Regions from separate parts of the Massilia genomosp. 1 genome, predicted to be linked through region 2. Evidence: predicted binding sites of a transcription regulator. Region 2 holds the regulator's gene; the other holds the start of a gene.
What was found. The regulator FliA, encoded in region 2, starts transcription of late flagellar genes. The targets are predictions, from matches to a motif close to CTAAAGTTTNNNNNNNNNNNGCCGNTA.

Region 1 (7,644 bases), on a different contig from region 2:
TGGTGCGCCCCGCCATATTCGCGGCGGCGGCGCCCTGGCCTTCCTGCGGCGCCGGCTGCGCCTGCGGCAGGACCGGGGGCGGGGTGGCCGTGCGCTCCGGCCCGGCTGCGCCAGCGGGCAAGGGGAGCTGGGGTGCGCCGGCAGCCTGGCCCGGCAACTGGCCCGGCTGGCCGGTGTCCAGGCGAAACTGGGGGCGCGGCGAGACCGACATCAGGGTCATCGGCACCTCGGTGCCGGCTTCCGCCCCTTGGGGCAGGCTCATGCGGGCCTGTTCGCCCGCCACCCTGACTAGAAACGTGCCGTCGTTGAACCTGGACAGCACCGCCACCCGCATCGACTTGCCGAGCTCGGTCGAGAGCGCGCGCGTGAGCGCTTCCTGGCGCGCGTCGCCGACCCCCGGCGTCGGGCGGCCCGGCTCGACTCTGCCGACCTGCCCCGGTCCATCGGTACGCGCCAGCATCGCGAGGACGACTAGACGCCGCCGTAGGCGTTATTCAGGCGGCGCGAGGTGCCGCTGCTGTTGATCATGTGCGACAGCTGCGCCATCCAGGGCGTGGTCAGGTCGCGGATGGTGCGGTCGCAGGCCAGCAATTGCTTGATGATCGCCACTTTCTTGACCCGGCTGGCGCCGTCGAGCAAGATTTGCTGGTCGTTGGCCTGCAAGGCGCTGGCGTGTGCGCCGACCCGTTTTTCGAGCAGGCTCAGTTCATCCCACTCGCCGCTTTCGGCCGCCGCTACCATCTGTTCGGACAGGGCCAGCATGGCTTCGTAGGTGGACAGCACGTCGTCGTTGGTCATGGTCATGGACATCATTCAGGCGCTCACAAGGTTGGAGGTGCGGTTGGGCGCCGTTCCGGACGCGGGATTGACGGCAGGGGCGGCGCCGATGGCGTTCCAGGTTTCGCGCAGCTCGGTCAGCAAGCCCTGGATTTCCACCATGATCTCGATATCGTTTTTCAGGTTCGCCGCCAGCAGGCGCGCGCTCATGTATTCGTACAGCGCATCGAGGTTCTCGGCGATCTGGCCGCCGGCGGTTTTGTCGAGGCTGGCGCGCAAGCCATTGTCGATGATCTGGATGGCTTTCGAGATCGCCTTGCCTTTTTCCGGGATGTTGCCCGACTTCATGTGCATCAGGCCGGTGAGCACCGCCACCAGTGCGCCGTCGAACAGCATGACGATCAGCTTGTGCGGGGAGGCCGCCACGACACTCGTTTCCAGGCCGACTTTGGCGTAGCTGCTTGCGCCCCTGTTGGGAGATCCAAACATAATTAATGTCCTCTTTCTGTCGCTATCGGATGGTGCTGAGGGAGGCGAGCTGCTGCGCCAGGAAGGTGCTCGTCGAACTCATGCCCGAGAGCGTCACGTCGAGCGAAGAATACTGCTTGCGTAAATCTTTTTCGGTCTGGGTCAGGCGGATATTGAGCGCTGCGCGCTGCTTGGCGATATCGGCCAGGCTGGCGTTGATGCCGGCGTTCTTGCCGGAAATGGTGCCCTTGCTGTTGAGATAACTGTCGATCAGCTCGGTGAACTGGGCGCCGGCGCCTTTCGAGATATTCACGGTGCCGCGCTCGCCGATGGCACCGCCGGTGATCTGGATCTGGATCCCGGAAGCGGTCGAGCCGGCGTTGCCGGTCAGGTTCTGGCCGCTGCCGGTGGCGGTGGCGCCGCCGATGGTGCCGGCCACGTCGAGCCCGTCGACCAGGGTCGGCGTGCCCAGCAGGCCGGCGGCGGCGTTGCCGCTGATGCCCACTTTCGAGGTCGAGCCGTATTTGTTCGAGGTGATCGTGAAGATCCCGCTTTCCTGCTTGACCAGCACCCCGGTGCCGCTGGTGGCGCTGGCGCCCGTCGCGCCGACCGCGCCGTTGATGATCGACTGCACGTGGCTGGCCAGGCTGGCCGCCGTGTAGTTACCGGCCAGCAGGGTGGCGGTCGAGGTCACGCCGTTGATGGTCAGCGACAACTGGTCGTTGACACCCTTGGTGATGCTGGTGCCGGCGGCGGTGCTGCCGGTGGCGCTGCCTTGGGTTGCCAGTTGGCTGATCAGCACGCTCTTGGTGCCGACCGTGCTGTTGGTGGTGGAGCCGACAAAGCTGACCAGGCTGTCCGTGGTCGAGCCGACCGTACTGAGCAGCTTGGAAACACCTTCCAGGTCGGCATCGAGCGCTTTTTGCAGCTTGCCGCTGTCGAGCTTGAGGGAACCGTCGGCCTGGAACGACACGCCCAGCTGGCTCATGCTGCTGATGTCGCCATCCATGCCCGGCACCGGCGTGAAGAACATCTTGCGCAGGCTCGATTGCAGGTTGCGCACGGTGGCGTCGCCCAGCAGTACGCCGGCGCCTTTGCCCTCGCTGGCCTTGGGCGCCGTGGTCAGGCCGGCGATCGTCGTGTTCAGTTCGTTGTACGACTTGATGAAATTGTTGATCGCCGTTTTCGCGCCGGCGCTGTCGCTGGTGATGTTGACCGTGCTGGTGCCGACCTTGAGCGCGCTGATGGTCACGCCCTGGATCGCTTCCGAGACGTTGTTGCTCTGGCTGCTGATGGCCACGCCGTTGATGGTCAGCTTGGTGTTTTGCGCCGCGCTGTTCTGGGTCATGTTCTGGGTGCCGTCGGCGGCGTAGCCGAGCAGGCTGCCGATGGCCGCATCGCCCGAGACGCCGATGCGCATGCTCGACGTTTCGCCGGTCTGGGCCGAGGTCAGCACCAGGCGGTTGGGGCTGGCGCTGCCGTCCGAAATGATGGACGCGGTCACGCCCACGTTGGCCTTGTTGATGGCGTCGCGGATGCCTTGCAGCGAATTGTTGCTCGCGTCCAGGGTGACGGTGCGCGCCGAGCGCGTGGCGTCCTGGGCGAAGGCGGCGCCGGTGTAGGCGCCGTTAGCCAGGGTGCCGCCCGTGATGCTGCCGAATTCGAACGTCAGCGTGGTGGCCGCGCCGCTGCCGATCAGCGCGGTGGTGCTGGCCTGGCCGACCGAGGTCAGGGTTTGCGCCTGCGACAGCTGGCTCACGTTGACGCTGTAGCTGCCCTTGACGGATTCCTTGCCGGCGCTGGCGGTGAGCACGCCGCTCTCGGACGAGGAGGCGCCGATGGTCTTGAACTTGGTCGGGTCGGCCAGGCCGGTGACGGCGGTCTGGAAGCCGTTCAGCGCGCCGCTGAGCGTGCCGTAGGCCGCCAGCTTGGCGGTGTACGCCTTTTCCTTGTCCTGCATGGCGACGAAAGGCCGGCTCTCCGCCACCATCAATTTATTGACGATGTCGTTGACGTCGATAGAGCCGCCTGAACTGACGGATGAAATGGCCACGAACGCCTCCTGGTAAAAGCATGAATATACTAAGTTAACGGCATCTTCTATCCATACTTTAGAGGGGTAATCCGGTGCTTGTTCGGTTTATGCCCGGATTGCGCCCGATTCAGGCGCTTTTTTGCCAATTCCCTCAAGCAACCTGGCTGATCAGCAAACCCTGGACTTTTTCCAGCGCCTTGCCGATTTCGAGCGCCTCGGCGCTGGGCATCTGGCGGATCACTTCCTTGGTGGTCTGGTCGATGATCTTGACCACCGTGCGCTTGCTGTCGGTATCGATCGAAAACTCGATATTGCGCGACAGCGCCTGCATCGCCACGTTGATGCGGTCGACCACCTTGCTCACTTCGGCCGGGTCGGGTTCGACCCCCTCCTTGGCGAGCCCGGTCTTGCCGAGGGCGGCGGCCGGCGCCGTCCTGGCGCTGGCGGCGGCGCCTTCGGTGGGCGCGACCTGGCGCGGCAGCGCAGCGGCCGGCGCGTTTTCTAGTGGGCGAAGTTCCATGACCGTATTCCTTTAACGAAAATTCCCCGGCGCGCAAAAAGCGGCCGGGGAGTGCAGCGGAGCGAGGCGGATCAGCCGCGCAGCAGGGACAACACGCCGTTTGGCAGGGAGTTGGCCTGGGCCAACATCGCAGTACCCGCCTGTTGCAGAATCTGGCCGCGGGTCAGTTTCGCGGTTTCCGAAGCAAAATCCGTATCCTGGATCCGGCTGCGCGAGGCGGACAGGTTTTCCGAGGTCGATTGCAGGTTGGTGACCGCGGTTTCGAAGCGCGACTGCAGGGCGCCGAAGGAAGCGCGCTGGCTGTTGACGTTGGCCAGGGCCGAGTCGAGGATCTTGAGCGCGTCGGCCGAGCCTTTGGCGGTCGACACATCGATCGCGGCCACGGTGTTGAGGGTGGCGGCGGCGCCAGCGCTGATGGCGTTCGAACCGCTGCTGCCGACCGAAAAACCCTTGTCCGAGTTCATCGACACATAGCCCACCGAGGTCGAGGACGCACCGGAAGCAACGTTCGCCGGGGCGCCGGCGGCGACGCCGTTGGCATCGAGGGCGTTAAGGGTTACCGCAGCGGACGCGCTGTTATTGGCGATGGTAATGTTGTTACCGGCAGAGTTGGTCAGCACCAGGCCATTATTGGTATCGTTCAGACGGGCGGTGACGCCGGTCTTCGAGGACACGTCATTGAAGGCGCTGACGGCCGAGGCCAGGCCGGAGGCGTTGAGTGCGGCGCCCACGGTGAAGGTCACGTTGGCAGCGGTGCTGTTGTCGGAGGTGACCGCCAGCGAGTACACGCCGCCGGCGGTGAACGTTGCCGATTCGTCGTTCTTGGCCTGGGCCGTGACACCGGTGGTCGCGGTGGCGCCATTGATGGTGGAGGCCAGCGATTGGGCGGTGTCGGTGGCGCTGACGGCGATGGTGGTCGTGGCCAGGCCTTGCAGGGCGAAACTGCCGGCGCTGTAGGCGGTGCCGGTCGCTGGGGCGGTGGTGATCGCTTCGTTGTTACCGTAGTTGTTGGTACGGAAGTTCGCAGTGGTGGCCTGGATGGTCTGGCCGGCATTCGCGCCCACCTGGAAGGTGGCGGTGCCGAAGCTGCCGTCGAGCAGTTTCAGGCCGTTGAATTCGGAGGTCTGGGCAATGCGGTCGGCTTCCGACAACAGCTGGCCGACTTCAGCCTGGATCGCCTTGCGGTCGCCGGCGGAGTTCGTCGCATTCGAGGACTGCACAGCCAGTTCACGTACACGTTGCAGGATGTTACCGGTCGATTGCAGGGAGCCCTCAGCGGTTTGCAGCATCGATACACCATCATTGGCATTGCGCCGGGCCTGGTCCAGGCCGCGGATCTGCGACGTGAAACGTTCCGAAATGGCCAGACCAGCCGCGTCATCCTTGGCACTGTTGATACGCAAACCGGACGACAGGCGCTGCAGCGAAGTGGCCAGGCCGGAGCCGGACGTGCTCAGGTTGCGTTGTGCGTTGAGGGAGGCGATGTTGGTGTTGATGACGCTCATGGTAGTACTCCTTGCAATTACTTTTTATTCATGTTGGCTGTGTGCCGTTCGCCTTGGTGTGCCCCTTTCGTTCCGAGACAATCACACCGTAGTCCTTATATGTAACGGATTGCGGTCTGGAAAGTTTAGGGGGATTTTGGGTGACTATTTTTTATTTTGGGCCTCAAGGCATGGCGGTACACGGCGCTAGACGACAGCGTTTTCCCGAACTTGAGGGCAAAACAAAATCAATTTGGCGCTCATGAGCGAGGCCAGGGAGTCGGAAACCGGGCATTGCGCCGCGATTTTGTTGCACGCAAAACAAGGAGCTGATGCGAGGACCTGCTGTTCGGAAGATATTCCCCAGCCAGCCGAGGGCCGGCCGGGGATGCAAGGAGCTTCTTACGCTGGCGCTTAACCGCGCAGCAGGGACAACACGCCGTTCGGCAGCGAGTTAGCCTGGGCCAACATCGCGGTACCTGCCTGCTGCAGGATCTGGCCGCGCGTCAGTTTGGCTGTTTCCGAAGCGAAGTCGGTATCCTGGATCCGGCTGCGCGAAGCAGACAGGTTTTCGGAAGTCGACTGCAGGTTGCTGACCGCGGTTTCGAAGCGCGACTGCAGTGCGCCGAACGAAGCGCGCTGGCTGTTGACGTTGGCCAGGGCCGAGTCCAGCACTTTCAGTGCTTGCGATGAGCCCTTGGCGGTCGACACATCGATACCGGAAACGGTATTGAGGGTGGCGGCGGTGCTGGCGGCGATTGCGGTGGAACCGCTGGTGCCCACCGAGAAACCCTTGTCCGAGTTCATCGACACATAGCCCACCGAGGTCGAGGACGCACCGGAAGCAACGTTCGCCGCAGCGCCGGAGGCGGCGCCGTTGGCATCGAGGGCGCCAAGGGTCACCGAAGCGGACGCGCTGTTATTGGCGATGGTAATGTTGTTACCGGCCGCGTTGGTCAGCACCAGGCCATTATTGGTATCGTTCAGTTTGGCGGTAACGCCGGTCTTCGAGGACACGTCATTGAAGGCGCTGACGGCCGAGGCCAGGCCGGAGGCGTTCAGTGCGGCGCCCACGGTGAAGGTCACGTTGGCAGCGGTGGTGTTGTCGGAGGTGACAGCCAGCGAGTACACGCCGCCGGCGGTGAAGGTTGCCGATTCGTCGTTCTTGGCCTGGGCCGTGACACCGGTGGTCGCGGTGGCGCCATTGATGGTGGAGGCCAGCGATTGGGCGGTGTCGGTGGCGCTGACGGCGATGTTGGTCGTGGCCAGACCTTGCAGGGCGAAACTGCCGGCGGTGTAGGCGGTGCCGGTCGCTGGGGCGGTGGTGGTCGCTTCGTTGTTACCGTAGTTGTTGGTACGGAAGTTGGCGGTGGTGGCCTGGATGGTCTGGCCGGCATTCGCGCCAACCTGGAAGGTGGCGGTACCGAAGCTGCCATCGAGCAGTTTCAGGCCGTTGAATTCCGAGGTCTGGGCGATACGGTCGGCTTCTGACAACAGTTGGCCAACCTCAGCCTGGATCGCTTTGCGGTCACCGGCGGAGTTCGTTGCATTCGACGACTGCACAGCCAGTTCACGTACACGCTGCAGAATGTTGCCCGTCGATTGCAGGGAACCCTCAGCCGTTTGCAACATCGACACGCCATCGTTGGCATTGCGCTTAGCCTGATCCAGGCCGCGGATCTGGGACGTGAAGCGTTCCGAAATGGCCAGGCCGGCGGCATCGTCTTTGGCGCTGTTAATACGCAGGCCGGAAGAGAGGCGCTGCAGCGAGGTCGACAGTGCGGAAGCCGAGGTGCTCAGGTTGCGTTGTGCATTCAGCGATGCGACGTTGGTGTTAATGACGCTCATGGTATTACTCCTTGCAGATACTACTTATACATGTTGGCAACTTGCCTTCGCTTTGGTCTGCCCCTTCGGTCCGGGACAATCACACCGCAGTCCTTTTTTGTAACGGGTTACCAGCCGGAAAGTTTAATGAAATCAGGCAGGTATATTTTTTATTTGTGGCCTCAAGCCAGGCGAGATTGCGGCGCTTGACGGCAGACGCGGGCAGAACTTGAGGGGTGAAATGCAGGAAATTACGCGGAATTTTGCTGTGCGCGCGCGACCGGTATCGGCCTAACAGTACCGTCGAAGCTATGTAATATGACAAGTTTTTACTTGGCGCCAATGATATCCGGCGACAGTGAGATTGCGGGTTGTTTATTCTGGCGGGCATGGCGTGAGCGGCACAGGCACCGCTCATGCCTTGCCCGTGCTCAGGGCTGCTTCCCCGGCTGGGCGGGGGGGCTGGCATATCGGCATGCGGAAGCGAACACCGTCATTGTTGCCGTACGATCGATCCGCATCAGCCTTGGGCG
Region 2 (7,644 bases):
GCTGCAAGGAATCCTACTACGCGTATGTGTACCCGACCCAGCCGTACAAGATCTACGTCTGCAACGCGTTCTGGTCGGCGCCGACCTCGGGCACCGATTCGAAGGGCGGCACCCTGGTGCACGAACTGAGCCACTTCAACGTGGTGGCGGCGACCGATGACTGGGCGTATGGCCAGTCGGCCGCGGCCAGCCTGGCGAGCAGCAATCCGACCAAGGCGATCGACAATGCCGACTCGCACGAGTATTTCGGCGAGAACACGCCTTCGCTGCCGTAAGCCGGCCGGTAATGAAAAGCAGCCTGGCCGCGCGCGCGGCCAGGCTGTATTTTTATCGCCAGCCTGTGCTGCTTATTGCTCCGCCGGCTGGGCCACCTGCGTATGCGTGAACACCGTCGAGGCCGGTTTCATCGTCTCGGGATGATCCAGCTGCTGCAGATCAAGCACGTAACTTCCCGTATGACTGAGCCGGTAGCGCTGCTTGCCCGGCTGGAAATCATACGCGCGCGTGATGTCGATGGTATTGCGGTGCATGCCGTTCGGCTCCACCTTCAAGTAATCGTCGGGCTGCGGCGGCGCCCGCTTGACCACCGGGCCGATGTAATTGACCGGCGCCGCACTGCCCACCACGCTGATGTCGACATCCGGCCCGAACAGTTGCCGGCTCTGGTACGTCACCTTCCACAGATAGATCGGCTGCCTGGTCTTGTTACTCACCGTCAAGGTCACCAGCACCTTGCCGCCGCGCGAAGCGACCGACACCTTCTCGCTCACCCCACTCATCGGCTTATCCTTCGCATAGGCCAGTCCCAGCGCCATGAGCATCAACATGCCCGCCACGGATCGTTTCATCGGCTTGCTCCTTGTCTCGTCTTGTCGGTCCCGGCCGGCGGCGCTTGCCTCAGGCGGGGCCGGGTCGCCCGCCTGCGCCGTTCTCGACCATTGTGCACCGTTTCAGGCCCCACGCCAGCCCGGTTGAATCAACGGGTGGGGATGTCGGTCGTGGTATCGGGCAGCGCCGACAGGATCGTCACCGCCACCCGCCGGTTGCGCGCGCGCCCTTCGGGCATGTCGTTGGACGCGACCGCGATATTGGCGCCATGCCCCACGGCAGTGAGGCGTTCGGGCGCCACACCGCTGTCGATGAACAGGCGCACCACGCTGCTCGCGCGCACCGCCGACAATTCCCAGTTCGAGGGGAACAGCGCATTCCTGATCGGGGTCGGGTCGGTGTGGCCTTCCACCTGCACCGCGTGCGCATCGTCCTTGAGCAGCACCGCCAGCGCGCGCAGGGCCTGGTCCGATTCGGGGGTGAGGGTGGCGTCGCCCGGATCGAACAGCACACTGGCATTGATTTCCACGCTCACCCCGCGGCTGTTCTGCGTCACCCGCACCTTGCCTTCGCGCACCAGCGGCGCCAGGGTCGAGGTCAGCTTTTGCGCGAGCTTGGTCAGGCTTTCCTTTTCGCGCCGCATGGCTTCGGCGCGCCGCTTGGTCAAAGGGTCGGGCAGCACGATCAGCTGCGGCACGTCGCTGCTGGCGACACTGGCCGTCTTTTGCTCCTTGCCGCCGAAGGCGTCGCCCAGCGAGACCGAAAACACCTTGTATTTTCCCTCGTTGACGACCGAAATGGCATACATGACCACGAAAAACGCGAACAGCAAGGTGATGAAATCGGCGTACGAAATGAGCCAGCGTTCGTGATTTTCGTGCTCGGCTTCGTACTTTTTGCGGGCCATGGTCAGGGCCGCGAGAGCAGGCAGGCGACCCGTTCTTCGATCACGCGCGAATGGTCGCCGCTGGCGATGTCGTGAAAGACATCGGTGAGGATTTCGTACTGGGTCACCCGTTCGGCGACGATGGTCTTGAGCTTGTTGGCGATCGGGTAGAAAAACATATTGGCCAGCCCGACCCCGTACACGGTCGAGACGAAAGCGACCGCGATCCCGCTGCCGAGCTTACCCGGGTCGCTCAGGTTTTCCATCACGTGGATCAGCCCCAGCACCGCGCCCAGGATGCCGATGGTGGGCGAGTAGCCGGCCGCCGCCTCCCAGATCTTGACGGCCTGGCGTTCGCCGAATTCGTAGGCCGTCACTTCCATCTCCATCAGGCTGCGCAGCTTGTCGGGGGCGATGCCGTCGACCACCAGGCGCAAGCCCTTCTGCACGAATTTATCCTTGTTGACCGCCATGTATTTTTCCAGCGACAGCAAGCCGTCGCGGCGCGCATGCAAGCCCCACACGGCGATCTCGCGCGCCAGGGCGGCGCGCTGGCTCGGCGGCGGCGAGAACACCCAGCGCAGCATGCGCACGCCGCGCATGAAGGTCGGCGCTTCGCTTTGCAGCAGCACGGCGCCGATGGTGCCGATGACGACGATGGCAAACGCCGCCGGCTGCACCAGGGACGACAGCTTGCCGCCTTCCAGCGCCTGGCCGACCAGCAGGCCGGCCAGGGCCAGGAAAATTCCCGCTACGCTGGCCCGGTCCACGCCTGCTCCTTCAAGCACGCGCGCAGGCGCGCGACCGCCTGGGTGTGCAGCTGCGACACGCGCGATTCCGATACACCCATGACGGCCCCGATCTCTTTGAGGTTCAGTTCTTCTTCGTAGTACAGGCCCATGAGGATTTTTTCGCGCGGCGGCAAGCCGTCGATGGCGTCGATGACGGCCTGGCGGAAATCGCCGTCGAGCAGGCTGCGCAGCGGATCGGCGTCGTCCACCGCATAGCGGTCGAGGAAGCTGTCGTTGCCGCCCTCGTTATCGTGAAAATCTTCGTAGTACACCAGCTGGTGGCCGCCGCCGTCGGTGAGCATGTCCTGGTAGTCGGCCAGGGACAGTTTCAGGCTTTTCGCGACTTCCGATTCGGTGGGCGGGTGGCCTAGCTTTTGCTGCAGGGTGCTCATTGCCGTTTCGATCTTGCGCATGTTCTGGCGCATCGAGCGCGGCAGCCAGTCGCTGCTGCGCAGTTCATCGAGCATGGCGCCGCGGATGCGCAGCACGGCGTAGGTTTCGAATTGGGCGCCGTGGGTTTCCTCATAGCGGCTGATGGCGTCGAGCAGGCCGATCATGCCGGCCTGGACCAGGTCGTCGACTTCCACGCTGGGCGGCAGCTTGGCCTTCATGTGGTGGGCGAGCCGCTTCACCAAGGGCATATGCTCGGTCAGTAAATGGTTCTTGTCCGCTTTCCCTTTGACGGTATACATAGATCTCAGTATGTTTTAAGAACCAAAATGGGAAGTCCCCCCTGTGTGCCCGAGCTGCGGCATGGCCGACAGGGCAAAGCGCCCCGCCAGCTGGCGAAATGCAACCGAGGCTCCCGCCAGCGGGAACGCGTCGACCACGGCCCGGCCCAAGCGCGCGGCCCGGTGCAGGTATTCGTCCGCCGGGACCGAGCCCATTGACGTGAGCTGTACGGCAAGGTAACGACTTGCCGCAGATGACATATTATCGTATACCACCTTCGCTTCCGCTTCGGATGCGCCCGTGACCAGAATTCCGAACGGACGGCGTCCCAATTGTTGCGAAAGTCGCTTGATGAGGGTGTAGGCGGCGGTGATCGAGGCGGCGCTGGTGGAGACCTGGACCACGATTTCGGCGCTCTCCATGACGGGTACCGGAAAGGTGTCGTCGTCGCCGAATTCGCCGTCGACGATGACGATGCCGGTCTGCTTGACCAGCACGTCGAAGGTCTTGGCCAGGCGGCGCGCTTCGTCCGGGCCGCCGCGCGCACGCGCCATGCTGACCACGCCGAAGCCTTGCGGCACCTGGTGGATGATCTGGTTCAGCGCGCACTGCTGGCGCGCCACCTGCAACAGGCTGGCGCGGTCGGCCACGCCGAGGCGCTGGGCCACGCCGTATTCGCGGTCGCAGGCGTCGACGATGAGCACGTCGTTGCCGGCGCGCGCCAGGGAGGCGCCCAGGTTGACCAGCATGGCGCCCTTGTCGTCTTGCGGCGTGGCGGAAAGAAAGGTGACGATGCGTGGCTTGGGGCCGGCCAGCATCCGGCGCAGGCCTTCGGCCTGGTCGAAATCGAAATGATTAGCCAAGGGACACCTCGCGCAGGCTGCGGTCGTTGCGGGCGTTGCTGGTGTTCGCCATCAGCAGCGGCAGTTCGGCGTCCGAAAACTGGCTGGCGGCGGCGTCGCGCTTGAGGCGGAAGGCGCGGTCGACCAGCATGTTGCGGTCGGCCAGGTGCAGGTCTTCCGGCACGCGCTGGCCGTTCGAGACATAGAACAGCTTCAGTTTCTGGCGGATCACGACATCGAGCACATTGCCGATCGAGGCCGCTTCGTCGAGTTTGGTCATGATGCAGCCAGCCAGGCCGCTGCCCTGGTAGGCGCGCACCACTTCATTGAGGGTTTCGTTGGTCGAGGTCGAGTTCAGGCACAGCAGGCGCTTGACGTCGGCGCCGGTCTCGGACAGCATCGCCACCTGTTCGGCCACGTTCTGGTCGCGCTGGGAGACGCCGACGGTGTCGATCAGCACGGTGTGCTTGTTGCGCAATTCCTTGAGGGCGATGCGCAGGTCCGATTCATCCTTGACCGAATGCACCATCACGCCGAGGATCTTGCCGTAGATGCGCAATTGTTCGTGCCCGCCGATACGATAGGCGTCGGTGGTGATCAGGGCCAGTTTTTCCGGGCCGTGGCGCATCACGCAGCGCGCGGCCAGCTTGGCGGTGCTGGTGGTCTTGCCGACGCCGGTCGGGCCGACCAGGGCGAACACGCCGCCCTTTTCCAGGATTTCATCTTCGTTCGAGATGGTGGTCAGGTTGCGCGAGAGGACCGTTTTGATCCAGCGCAGGCTCTCGGCGGCATCTTTCCCGTCCGGCAGTTTTTCGATCAGATAGCGCGACAGGCTGGGCGAGAAACCGGCGGCCAGCATCTCGCGCAGCACGCCGGCTTTTTGCGGTTCGCGCTGCTGGGTGGTGCCCCAGGCGATCTCGGCCAGTTGGCTTTCCATCAAGCCACGCATGGCGCGGATTTCATTCATCATGCCCGACATGTCGGCGGCGGCGCTATCCTTGGCCTGATTCATGGCTTGCATCATCATGGACGACATGTGCGAGGCCATCATCGACATGTCGAACGATTCGGGCTGGACGGCGTAGGCCGGGGCCGGGGCCGGCGCGACGCGGCGGTTGGCGTAAGTTTCAGGCGGGATCGACAGGGATGGGCGCGGCTGGGCCATGTCGGACTCGGGGGCCGGCGAGGAGATCGAGGCGACGTCGTCGCTGGCCAGGGCGAGGATTTCGACGACGCCATCGACGGGACGGTTGGACAGGATGACGGCGTCGGGCCCGAGCGCTTCGCGTACTTTACGCAGTGCGTCGCGTGATGTTGCAGCCGTAAATTTTTTGACATTCATCGCCAACTCCTGGGTTTTCCTGCCGGGTGCTCACATGAGCACTGACAGGGTCCATTATTGACGATGCAGGATGGAAACGATCTGGGGAGGAGGATGGGAAAAGGGCGTCATTTCGATCGCGTCGTTCCCGCGCTGAACAAACCGCCGCTCCCTGCCGTCGTTCCCGGCATTGCCGGAACCGACTTCCCGCGCAGGCGGGAACCCAAGTACGCGTAATCTCCCACACCATTGAGCCAGGCCAGAAACCAGCACTTGTAACAGCCCACCATGAATGCCATGGAAAAGCACAGCTATGTCTATATCCTTGCCAGCGATCCGTATGGCACCTTGTACACGGGCGTGACATCGGACCTGGTGACGCGTATCTGGCAACATCGTAGCGCCCTTGCCGAGGGTTTCACAAAGCGCTATCGGGTGGACAAGCTGGTCTGGTATGAAATGCACTTTGATATCATGGAAGCGATCAAGCGCGAGAAGCAGATCAAGAAGTGGCGGCGCAACTGGAAAATCAATCTGGTGCAAGCCGAAAATCCGACATGGCGGGATTTGTACCTGGACTTCACTGCGGACTAAGAGACATCGATGTTCTTCCCCCCGTCGTTCCCGCGCAGGCGGGAACCCAAGTTTCTTGCTCAGCCGTCGGCTCCGGCGCGAACTTGGGTTCCCGCCTGCGCGGGAACGACGGGGTATAGGCGGAGCAGGAACAACGAGGATGTTGGTCAGAAACGCGATTCTTACTGCGCCCCCACCAAACTGGTCACATGAATCGTCTTGGTCTCTGGAATCTCATTGTGCGACAGCACCTTCAATTGCGGCAGCGCCCGGCGCAGGAACTTCGACAACAAGGCCCGTAACGGACCCGGCACCAGCAACACCGGCGTCAAGCCCATCTGCTCCTGCTGCGCCGCCGCCGCACCGGCCTGCTGCGCAATCGTATCGGCCAAACCCGGCTCGATCCCGGCGCCATCGCCACCGGCGCCCAGCGCCTGCATCAACAAGCGCTCAAGCCGGTTATCCAGGGTCATCACCGACAACTCATTCGTGCCCGGGAACAACTGCTGCACAATCGCCCGGCCCAGCGCAATGCGCACCACGGCGGTCAGCTCGGCCGGGTCCTGGGTTTGGGTCGCATACTCGGCCAGGGTCTCGATCACGGTCCGCATATCACGGATGTGTACGCCTTCGACCAAGAGATTCTGCAACACTTTCTGCAGGGTCGACAGCGACACCAGCTTCGGCACCAGGTCTTCCACCAGCTTCGGTGCTTCCTTGGCCAGATGGTCGAGCAGGGCCTGCACTTCCGCACGGCCGAGCAACTCGGACGCGTGCGTCGTGATCAGATGGTTCAGGTGCGTCGCCACCACGGTACCGGCATCGACCACCGTGTAGCCCATGCTCTGCGCTTCGTCGCGCAGCCCGGCATCGATCCACACCGCAGGCAGGCCGAAGGCTGGATCGGTGGTCACCAGGCCCGCCAGGCTGCCGCTGGCCATGCCCGGATTGATCGCCAGGAACTGCCCGTTCATCGACTCGCCGCTGCCCACTTCCACGCCCTTGAGGGTGATGCGGTAAGCCGACGGCTTCAGTTCCAGGTTGTCGCGGATATGCACCGGCGGCGCCAGGAAACCGACTTCCTGGGCGAACTTCTTGCGTATCCCCTTGATGCGCTTGAGCAGCTCGCCACCCTGGGTCTTGTCGACCAGCGGAATCAAACGATACCCCACTTCCAGCCCCAAGGTATCGACCGGCATGATGTCTTGCCAGCTGGCCTCTTCCTGCTCGGTCGGCGCGGCCGGCGCCGGGGTCTCGATGACTTCCGGCGGCGGCGCCTTGGCCTTGCGGTTGATCATGTAGGCGCTGCCCGCGAGCGAGCCGGCCAGCAGCAGGAATACCAGGTTCGGCATGCCGGGAATCAAACCCATGCCGCCGATAATCGCCGCGGTGATATACAGCACTTCCGGCTTGGCGAACAATTGGTTCATCAGCTGGGTGCCGATGTCGTGCTCGCTGGCCACGCGCGACACCACGATACCGGCCGCGGTCGAGATGATCAGCGAGGGAATCTGCGCCACCAGGCCGTCACCGATGGCCAGCAGGGTGTAGGTCTTGGCCGCTTCGGCAAAGCCGAGGTCGTGCTGCAGGATACCGACCAGCAAGCCGCCGATCACGTTGATCACGGTCACCATGATGCCGGCCACCGCGTCGCCGCGCACGTATTTCGAGGCGCCGTCCATGGCGCCGTAGAACTCGGCTTCCTGGGCGACTTCGGTACGGCGGCGGCGC

Region 1: F1735_RS26215 (flagellin N-terminal helical domain-containing protein) is a predicted target of FliA. The motif match lies at 5,408-5,434, and genes of this name have one in related genera.

What each region holds. Positions count from the first base shown of each region.
Region 1 covers NZ_WHJF01000096.1:493-8,136, reverse strand. Annotated here, with positions in the region: gene F1735_RS26240 (flagellar hook-length control protein FliK) at 1-460, opposite strand, end outside; gene F1735_RS26235 (flagellar protein FliT) at 472-804, opposite strand; gene fliS (flagellar export chaperone FliS) at 814-1,266, opposite strand; gene fliD (flagellar filament capping protein FliD) at 1,289-3,298, opposite strand; gene F1735_RS26220 (flagellar protein FlaG) at 3,432-3,800, opposite strand; gene F1735_RS26215 (flagellin N-terminal helical domain-containing protein) at 3,872-5,305, opposite strand; gene F1735_RS26210 (flagellin N-terminal helical domain-containing protein) at 5,699-7,132, opposite strand.
Region 2 covers NZ_WHJF01000003.1:17,283-24,926, forward strand. Annotated here, with positions in the region: gene F1735_RS01530 (M35 family metallo-endopeptidase) at 1-275, shown strand, start outside; gene F1735_RS01535 (hypothetical protein) at 348-848, opposite strand; gene motD (flagellar motor protein MotD) at 977-1,735, opposite strand; gene F1735_RS01545 (flagellar motor protein) at 1,738-2,484, opposite strand; gene F1735_RS01550 (RNA polymerase sigma factor FliA) at 2,466-3,197, opposite strand; gene F1735_RS01555 (MinD/ParA family ATP-binding protein) at 3,213-3,995, opposite strand; gene flhF (flagellar biosynthesis protein FlhF) at 4,033-5,361, opposite strand; gene F1735_RS01565 (GIY-YIG nuclease family protein) at 5,629-5,934, shown strand; gene flhA (flagellar biosynthesis protein FlhA) at 6,096-7,644, opposite strand, start outside.